DNA from 4 places in the Streptomyces sp. JNUCC 63 genome. Region 3 is predicted to be linked to each of the others. Evidence: riboswitches for the same ligand, from Rfam matches in the RefSeq annotation. Region 3 holds a riboswitch; each other region holds the start of a gene.
The links. A riboswitch is a leader RNA that binds a small molecule or an ion and turns the genes downstream of it on or off. The one in region 3 is predicted to bind cyclic di-AMP.
Positions count from the first base shown of each region.

Region 1: it holds a riboswitch for cyclic di-AMP, as region 3 does, so the genes downstream of both, ACX25U_RS04665 (M23 family metallopeptidase) here and ACX25U_RS21745 (transglycosylase family protein) in region 3, are expected to answer to the same signal.
Region 2: it holds a riboswitch for cyclic di-AMP, as region 3 does, so the genes downstream of both, ACX25U_RS09210 (M23 family metallopeptidase) here and ACX25U_RS21745 (transglycosylase family protein) in region 3, are expected to answer to the same signal.
Region 4: it holds a riboswitch for cyclic di-AMP, as region 3 does, so the genes downstream of both, ACX25U_RS16810 (M23 family metallopeptidase) here and ACX25U_RS21745 (transglycosylase family protein) in region 3, are expected to answer to the same signal.

Region 1 covers NZ_CM135963.1:1,008,599-1,010,789, forward strand. Annotated here, with positions in the region: gene ACX25U_RS04665 (M23 family metallopeptidase) at 1-806, opposite strand, end outside; cyclic di-AMP (ydaO/yuaA leader) riboswitch at 811-1,002, opposite strand; gene ACX25U_RS04670 (alpha-galactosidase) at 1,271-2,191, opposite strand, start outside.
Region 2 covers NZ_CM135963.1:2,031,030-2,033,220, forward strand. Annotated here, with positions in the region: gene ACX25U_RS09205 (HPr family phosphocarrier protein) at 39-320, shown strand; gene ACX25U_RS09210 (M23 family metallopeptidase) at 442-1,203, opposite strand; cyclic di-AMP (ydaO/yuaA leader) riboswitch at 1,214-1,410, opposite strand; gene ACX25U_RS09215 (M16 family metallopeptidase) at 1,601-2,191, opposite strand, start outside.
Region 3 covers NZ_CM135963.1:4,713,364-4,715,554, reverse strand. Annotated here, with positions in the region: gene ACX25U_RS21745 (transglycosylase family protein) at 213-929, opposite strand; cyclic di-AMP (ydaO/yuaA leader) riboswitch at 934-1,100, opposite strand; gene ACX25U_RS21740 (transglycosylase family protein) at 1,284-2,191, opposite strand, start outside.
Region 4 covers NZ_CM135963.1:3,685,964-3,688,154, reverse strand. Annotated here, with positions in the region: gene ACX25U_RS16820 (dihydrofolate reductase family protein) at 1-187, shown strand, start outside; tRNA gene ACX25U_RS16815 (tRNA-Met) at 242-315, shown strand; cyclic di-AMP (ydaO/yuaA leader) riboswitch at 577-732, shown strand; gene ACX25U_RS16810 (M23 family metallopeptidase) at 742-1,785, shown strand; gene ACX25U_RS16805 (aldo/keto reductase) at 1,882-2,191, shown strand, end outside.

The DNA.
Region 1 (2,191 bases), 3.7 Mb from region 3:
CTCTGGCCTGCCGAGACGGAGAGCGACGACAGGTGGGCGTACTGGGCGTAATGGCCGTCGTTCAGCTTGATGACGACCTGGTTGCCGTAGGCGCCGCCCCAGCCCGCGGAGACGACCGTGCCGGCCCCGACGGCCTTGACGGGGGTGCCGGTCGGGACGGCGAAGTCGACACCGGTGTGGTAGCCGCTGGACCACATGCCGCCGGCCACGCGGTAGCCGGTGCCGACGGCACTGCCGGCCACCGGGAGGGTGAAGCCGGTGGAGACGGCCTCGGCGGCCCGGGCGGCCGTCTTCGCCTTCGGGGCCGAGGACGCGGAGGACGGGGAAGGCGCGGAGGAATGCTTGGAGGACGACTTGGGGGACGACTTGGGGGACGCGGACGGCGAGGACGAGTCGGGCGCCGCGGACTGGGGCGCCCGGGTGGTGCCGGTCGTCGCGGCCTTGCCGTCGAGGGTGAGCTCCAGGCCCGGGTGGATCAGCGACGGGTCGTCGCCGACGGCCCGGCGGTTGTCCGCGTAGAGCTGCTGCCAGCCGCCGCGGACGTCCTGCTCCTCGGCGATCGCCGAAAGGCAGTCGCCGGCCCGGACGGTGTAGGTCCGTACGTCCGTGTCCTTGGCGGTGGTGTTCTTCTCGGCCACCGGCACGGTCTGTACGGCCCTTTCCGTCGCGGAGTGCGCGGGGGCCGCGTGCGCGCCGGCCGCCCCGACGAACGGCAGGGCGAGGGCGGCGCCACCGGTTCCGGCGGCGGCGAGGGAGCGGGTGAGACGCTGGGTCTTCGGACGGCGGTGCTTACCCTTCGCGGGCATGGCGAATTCCTCTCCGGCGCCTGCGAGGTGAGCTGTCGGGTTCGGGCTGGAGCTGCCCGGCCGCGTGATGCGACTTCACCCCAAGCCTGTTCCGGAAGACCGGAACAGGCGGTGGTTCCTGTGGGTCCCCCGCTCCTGCCGTGCACGGGTGGGTGTGCGGGTCCCGGACGGCGGCAGGATTCGGCGTCCGTCCGGATCGGTGTGGACCGTAGGCGACCAGGACGCGCGGGGACAAGCGGACGGTTCCCTTTCCACGCGTTTCGCTTGGTCCATCACGGGAACCACCGGTCACACCGCGTGAACTCGATCTCCCGTCCGTTTTTCAATCTGCTGGACAGGCCTCAGAATTACGTGAACACGACAAGCAACGCACCGTCACCGTTATGAGGCTTGTCACGCGAGCGATTCCAGCGACCCTTATTCCTGGGCGAGTTCGAATCAACGCCGCAATTCAGGCACAAGGATCAGATGCGGCAGAGGCGAATAACCGTCGCATCGAAGTCGCCCCGCAGCCCGGTGCGCATCCCGTGGTGCAGAAGCACGGCGCCCCGGTGCACTTCCCCGGTTTCGTCGCATGCGTACGACGCCGCCGGATCGAGGCCGCGCAGCCGCAGCGCGGGCGGCGGCTCGCCGTGGTGCTGCGCCTGGAGCCAGGCGAGGACGACGGTCTCGTCCCCGCGGACGTACTGCACCGCGCTCAACCCGCCCCGCGGCGGCCGCAGCCGGTACAGGTCGCCGCGCTGGACCACGGGCCGGATCTCCTTGTAGAGGGCGATCCAGTCCCGGGCCTCGGCCAGTTCCTCCTCCGTCCACCGGGTGAGGTCGCCGCCCACCCCGAGCACCCCGGCCATGGCGCTCACGAAGCGGAAGCGCAGGCTGCTGACGCGCCCGTTGAGCATGGTGTTCGGGCTGTCGGTGACCCAGGCGGCCATGACCCGCGCGGGATGGATGTGGCTGAAGCCGTGCTGGATGGCCAGCCGGTCGAGCGGGTCGGTGTTGTCGGAGGTCCACACCTGGTCCGCACGGGACAGGATGCCGAGGTCGATCCGGCCGCCGCCGCCCGAGCAGGACTCGAAGGCCACCCCCGGGTGCGTGGCCCGCAGCCGGTCCAGCAGGGCGTACAGCGCACGCACATGGTCGGTCCACAGGCGCTGCGGATACGGCTCCCCGGGCCAGCCGGCGTCGGTGAAGCAGCGGTTGAAGTCCCACTTCACATAGTCGATCGGAGCGCCGGAGAGCAGGCCGTGGAGCTGCTCCCACAGGTACTCCTGGACGTCCTCGCGCGCGAGGTTGAGCACCAGCTGGTTACGGAACTCCGTCCGCTTCCGACCCGGTTGATGCTGCGCCCAGTCGGGGTGCGCGCGGTACAGGTCGCTGTCGGGGTT
Region 2 (2,191 bases), 2.7 Mb from region 3:
GGTCTAGACAACCCTGATCACCTGAAGGGCAGCATCACATGGCTGAGCGCCGCGTCAACGTCGGCTGGGCCGAGGGCCTTCACGCCCGTCCCGCCTCCATCTTCGTCCGGGCCGCCACGGCCGCAGGCGTCCCCGTGACGATCGCCAAGGCCGACGGCACGCCCGTCAACGCGGCCTCCATGCTGGCCGTGCTCGGCCTCGGCGCCCAGGGTGGCGAGGAGGTCGTCCTGGCCTCCGACGCCGAGGGTGCGGACGACGCGCTGGACCGGCTGGCCAAGCTGGTGTCCGAGGGGCTCGAGGAGCTTCCCGAGACGGTCTGACCGCCGGCCGACCGGCCGGACCGGCCGATTCTGCCGGTCCGGCCGGTCCGGCTGATCGGGCACTGAAGCCGTGCCGTCCTCTGCGGGCGGCACGGCTTCGCCGTTTTCCGGGCGCGGTGCGTCAGATGTTCACGCCGTGCTTGCGGAGGTAGGTCACGGGGTCGACGTCAGAGCCGTAGTCCGGGGTCGTACGGGCCTCGAAGTGCAGGTGCGCTCCGGTGGCGTTGCCGGTCGCGCCGGACAGGCCGATCTGCCGGCCGGGGACGACCGTCTGGCCCACCGAGACACCGATGGACGACAGGTGGCCGTACTGGGTGTACATGCCGTCGGCCATCCTGATCACGACCTGGTTGCCGTACGCCCCGCCCCAGCCGGCCTGGACGACGGTGCCGACGCCGACCGCGTGGACGGCGGTGCCGCCGGCGGCGTGGAAGTCGATGCCGGTGTGGGAGCCGGAGGACCACAGGGAGCCGCCGCTCCGGTAGCCGGTGGAGACGTAGGAGCCGGAGATCGGCGACACGAAGGTGTTCAGGCGCCTGCGCTCGGCCTCGCGGGCGGCGCGCTCCTTGGCCTCGCGCTCCGCCTTCGCCCGTTCCACGGCCTTCTTGCGGGCGGCCTCCTCGGCCAGCTTCCGCTCGGCGGCCTGCTTCTGGGCGGCGGCCTGGGCGTCGATCTTCTCGGCGATGCCGGCGCCGATGGTGATGACCGGGGTCAGTCCGGTGTCCTCGGGGGCGGGGGTCTCGGCGGCGAGGGCCGGGGAGGCGGCGAGGGTGCCGACGACGCCGGTGGTGGTGGTGAGGGCCGCGACGCCCGCCGCGCGGGCGGTGGTGCGGTGCATCCGGCTGGGCCGGCGGTGCTTCCCGGTGGCGCGGGTGAACGCCATGCAGACGCTGTCCTTTCCTTCCTCTCGCCTACCGGGTTAGCTGACGGGTTCGGAGCAGGAAGGTCTCCTACGGGCACCCTCGCACCGCGCGCGGGTGTCCGATTCACCCCAGGGACTTGGGCCCCTCCAGCCGCGAAGGCGGCGACAGGAGGGCGGGTCCCCGGCTCCCCTGGCTCGCGCCGTACGGGGACTCGGCGATGGCTGCCCGGTGCCGCGGATGCGGCGCACTGCCCGACGAACAGCCGGACCGACGCTAGACGGGGCCGCTTTCAAATCCCAAACGGAGTGGAGGTTTTGTAGCACAGAACACAGGGCATAGGGGCAGACTCCGCCTCAATTCGGGCATCACGGGGCCCTGGTGACGCTTCGGTCACCGGGGCCCCGCGCGCGCGTGCCGCTACTCGGCCGCCACGACGGTGACGTGGCCGATGCCGAGGGCCTCGACGGGCTCCTTGATCTGCGCGGCGTCACCGACGAGGACGGTCACCAGCCGGTCCACCGGGAAGGCGTTGACGACGGCAGCGGTGGCCTCCACCGTGCCGGTGGCGGCGAGCTGCTGGTAGAGCGCCGCCTGGTAGTCGTCGGGCAGGTGCTGCTCGACCTGGTCGGCGAGCGTGCTCGCCACGGCGGCCGCCGTCTCGTACTTCAGCGGCGCCACGCCGACGAGGTTCTGCACGGCGACGTCCCGCTCGGTGTCGGTCAGGCCCTCGGCGGCGAGCTTGCGCAGCACCGTGAACAGGTCCTGCAGGGCCGGGCCGGTGTTCGGCGTGTCGACCGAGCCGCTGATGGCGAGCATCGCGGCGCCCGAGCCGTCGGGGGCGGAACGCAGCACCTGGCCGAACGCCCGCACACCGTAGGTGTAGCCCTTCTCCTCGCGCAGGACGCGGTCCAGGCGGGAGGTGAGGGTGCCGCCGAGGCAGTAGGTGCCGAGCACCTGGGCGGGCCACACGCGGTCGTGCCGGTCGGGGCCGACACGGCCGATGAGCAG
Region 3 (2,191 bases):
ATGTGACGCTTGAAGTGCGGGGCGTGTGAGCCTTGCGACTAGAGCCTAACCGTCCGGGGCCGTCGGCCGGCCGACCGACCGTCCCGTGGACGGGGTGGGACAGGCTGACGATACCCTTTTTGTTTCCGGCCGGAACAAAAAAGAGCCCCGCCCCGGTGCGTACGGGGGACACGCACCGGGGCGGGGAGCCCCTGGGGACGGGGGCGGGCCGGTTACTTCAGGTGCAGCTGCTGGCCCGGGTAGATGAGGTCGGCGTTGTCGACGACGTCCTTGTTCAGCTCGAACAGCTTCTGCCAGCCGCCCTGGACGCCGTTCCGCTCGGCGATGGAGCTGAGGGTGTCGCCGGAGACCACCTTGTACTCGCCGTCGCCCTTCTTGACCTTCTCGCCGGTCGGGGTGGTGACGGTCTTCTTCGGGGCCGGGGCCGGACGCGCCGCCGAACGGTTGGCGGCCCGCTGCTCGGTCGAGCGCTTGGTGGTGCCGCTCTTCGCGGAGCTGCTGGAGTCGCCGCTCTTGGAGCCGGCGCTCGACGAGGAGGGGGCGCCGCCGTTGTAGGCGGCACCGGACAGGCCCTTGCCGCAGACCGGCCAGGCACCCTTGCCCTGGCCCGCGAGGACCTTCTCGGCGACGGCTATCTGCTGCGACTTGGCGGCCAGGTCGGCACGCGGGGCGTAGGCGGTGCCGCCGAACGCCGCCCAGGTGGACTTGGTGAACTGCAGGCCGCCGTAGAAGCCGTTGCCGGTGTTGATGGACCAGTTGCCGCCGGACTCGCACCGGGCGACCGCGTCCCACTCGGAGGCGGTGGCGGCGGAGGCGTTGCCGGCCGCCATCAGCGGGGCGGCGACGGCGGCGCCGGTGACACCGGCGAGCGCGACAACGCGACTGGCCTTGGACGGACGACGGTGCTTGCCCTTGCCGGAGAACAGCATGGATGAATCCCCTCACCGACGCCTGCGAGGTGAGCTGTCGGGTTCGGGCCGGTTGAGTTGCCCGGCCGTGCCTCTTCCGCGAGGCACGGCTCCACCCCTAGCCGCTCCGTCAACTGTCCGGCGCGGCACTTACCTTGGGTCCCCCGCTCCTGCCTACGGCGCTTGACGCGACGACTGTTCCCGTGCGGCCGCTGGCAGGATTCGGCGTTCGCGGCAGCCGGGGCTCGCGATGGCGAGCGGTCATGACCGTAGACACGAGATCCGCGGAATTTCAAAGACGATCAGGGCTTCTGAGACTCATCCCACACTTTCACCGAAAGGGACATTCAGTGCGAAGTGTGGCGCGAACTCCCGCTACTTTTGGGCCGTTTCGGCAGGGACATCCAGGGTCTGACCGGCGACGATGTGACCCGGGTCGGCACCGATCGCCTGCTTGTTCGCGTCGTACAGCGCGCTCCATCCACCCTGGAGGCCAAGGGAGTCGGCGATGGACTCGAGGGAGTCGCCGGAGCGGACGGTGTAGGAACTGCTCGCGTTGGTGCGTACGCCGTTGCCGCCGCGTGAGGCGTGACGGCCGGAGGGAGCGGCGGTACGGCTGTCGACCGAGCCCTCGACCGCGCTGCCCCCGCGGTGGCGGCCGGTACCGAGCGCGCCGGTGTCGACCAGCGCCGAAGCGCCCTCGACATAGCCGGAGTTGTCCGAGTCGCCCCATTCGGGCGCGATGGAGGGCGAGGCGGTGGGTGCCGAGGTGTCACTCGCGTCGACTTCGGGCGCGGTGTCGGACTTGGCCGACTTGTCCGCCTTGCCGGGCGAAGAGGCCGAAGGCGACGGCTTCGCCGGAGTCGCGCTCGGCGTGGATGCCGCATCGGACTCGGCGGCGGACGAGTCGGACGAACCGGACGAGTCGCCCGACCCTTGCGACGAGTTGGACAGGCCGAGACCGTTCGACAGGGAGGGGCCGGACTTTCCGGACGAGTTGGAGGATCCGGACGAACCGTCTCCCACACCGGTGTCGACGTTCGCCGCGCCGGACTTCTTGCTGAGCCCGGAGAGCAGTCCGCAGGTCGGCCAGGCGCCGGGGCCCTGGTCGGCGAGCATCTTCTCGGCCACGGCTATCTGCTGGGACCGGCTGGCCTGGTCGGCGCTCGGGGCGTAGTCGAGGCCGCCGTACTTCTCCCAGTCCTCCTGGGTCAACTGCAGCCCGCCGTAGAAGCCGTTGCCGGCGTCGGCGCTCCAGGAGCCGCCGCTCTCGCACTCCGCCA
Region 4 (2,191 bases), 1.0 Mb from region 3:
GCGCCCGTGCGCCCGGCTGATTCTGGACGCGGGGGTACGGCGGGTGGTCACGGCCTGGCGGGAACCGGACACGTTCGTCGAGGGCGCCGACGGGACCGGGGTGCTGACGGCCGGGGGTGCCGAGGTCGTCGTGGTGCCGGAGTACGAGGGGCCGGCCAAGGAGCCGAACCGGCATCTGCTGGGCTGAGCGGAATACGTGCGCAAGCTGCCCCGCGCATGGCGTACACTGGTGTCACACCGACGCGGGGTGGAGCAGCTCGGTAGCTCGCTGGGCTCATAACCCAGAGGTCGCAGGTTCAAATCCTGTCCCCGCTACTGAAGGCTCAGGGCCGGAATCCGATCAAGGATTCCGGCCCTGAGTGTTTCCCGGGCGCGTCGCAGGCCGCGGTGGCGTGAGTTTCCTGACGCGCGGTCGACTCGGATGGATGACTCGCCCCATTTTTGCCGGTCATGGGCTGTAAGTTCTGGCCAAGAAGGTTTAATGATCAAGCCGAACGGCTTGGAATCCGGGCTCCGGGTCTATTAACGTTCGATAACGCAGAGCACGGTCGTCCCAGCCGCCACAAGAGGCGGCTCCGTGTGCACGCGCCGAATCCCGCAAGGGAGCCGGGGAACCACCAACTTGGGGTGAATCGGGCTCAATCACCGTGGAAGCACGGCTGGTTGACGCGCGTAGGAGACCTTCCCCTCCGAACCCGTCAGCTAACCCGGTAGGCGACGGAAGGAAAGGAGTGCGCCTTCGTGGCGTCCAACCGGCTGGCCCCAGAAGCCCCGTCCGTGCCGGACCGGCACGACACCGAGACCTTCGGCTACGGCGGCCGGCGTGCCGACGAGGGCCCCTGGGAGGAGTGGAACCCCACCGCGGAGTCCACCCGCCCCGCGCGCGGCCGGCACCGCGTCGCCAAGCAGCGCGGCGGCGGGCTCGCCCGCAGCTCCACGGTTCTCGGCGTCGGCGTGATCGCCGCCGTCGGCGCGGGCGGCATGGCCAGCGCCAACACCAGCAAGCCGCCGGTGTCCATCTCGCTGCCCGACCTGCCTTCCGTGGGCTCTCTGTTCGACGACGCCTCCGACGCCCCCAACACCCCCGAGGGCTCGGCGACCGCGCTCAGCGGCGTCGGTGTGACCACGGCCGACACCGAGCAGGGCACCTCCGACGCCGGTGAGGTGCTGCGCAACCGCATCATGGCGCAGGCCGAGCAGCAGCAGGCCCAGATCGAGGCCAAGACCCTCGCGGACGCCGAGGCCGCCGCCGCCAAGAAGGCCGACGAGGCCGCCGCGAAGGCGCAGAAGGAGGCCGAGGCCAAGGCCGCCGCCGAGAAGAAGAAGGCGGAGGAGGAGGCCGCGAGGAAGGCCGAGGAGGCGCGGCTGGCCGAGCTGGCCAGGCAGTACACGCTGCCGACCTCCTCGTACACGATCACCTCGTCCTTCGGGCAGGCCGGCGCCATGTGGTCCTCCGGCTACCACACCGGCCTGGACTTCGCCGCGCCCACCGGCACCCTGATCAAGGCGGTCCACAGCGGCACCATCACCGAGGCGGGCTGGGCCGGCTCCTACGGCTACCGCACGATCCTCACCCTCGACGACGGCACCGAGCTGTGGTTCTGCCACCAGTCGTCGATCAGCGTCAACGTCGGGCAGAAGGTCAGCACGGGCGACGTCATCGGCCGCGTGGGCGCCACCGGCAACGTCACCGGGCCCCACCTGCACTTCGAGGTCCACCCGGACGGCCAGGCGGGCGGGATCGACCCGATGACGTGGCTGCGCGGCAAGGGTCTCACCCCCTGACGGGCCTCAACCTCTGACGAACCCCTGATGTCTGTTTGCGCAGCCTTGTGGCCGGATGCGGAATGATCCGCTCCGGCCCGGCTGTTGATGTTGGACATGACTTCTCTACGTAAACTGGGCTCGTCCGATCTCGAGGTCTTCCCGCTCGCCCTGGGCGGCAACGTCTTCGGCTGGACCGCCGACCGGGAGCAGTCCTTCGCCGTCCTGGACGCCTACGCGGCCGCCGGAGGCAACTTCGTCGACACCGCCGACTCCTACTCGGCGTGGATCGAGGGGAACCAGGGCGGCGAGTCCGAGACGATCATCGGCAAGTGGGTGAAGGCACGGGGCAACCGCTCCGACGTCGTCATCGCCACCAAGGTGAGCCAGCACCTCGACTTCCAGGGGCTGAGCGCCGCCAACATCA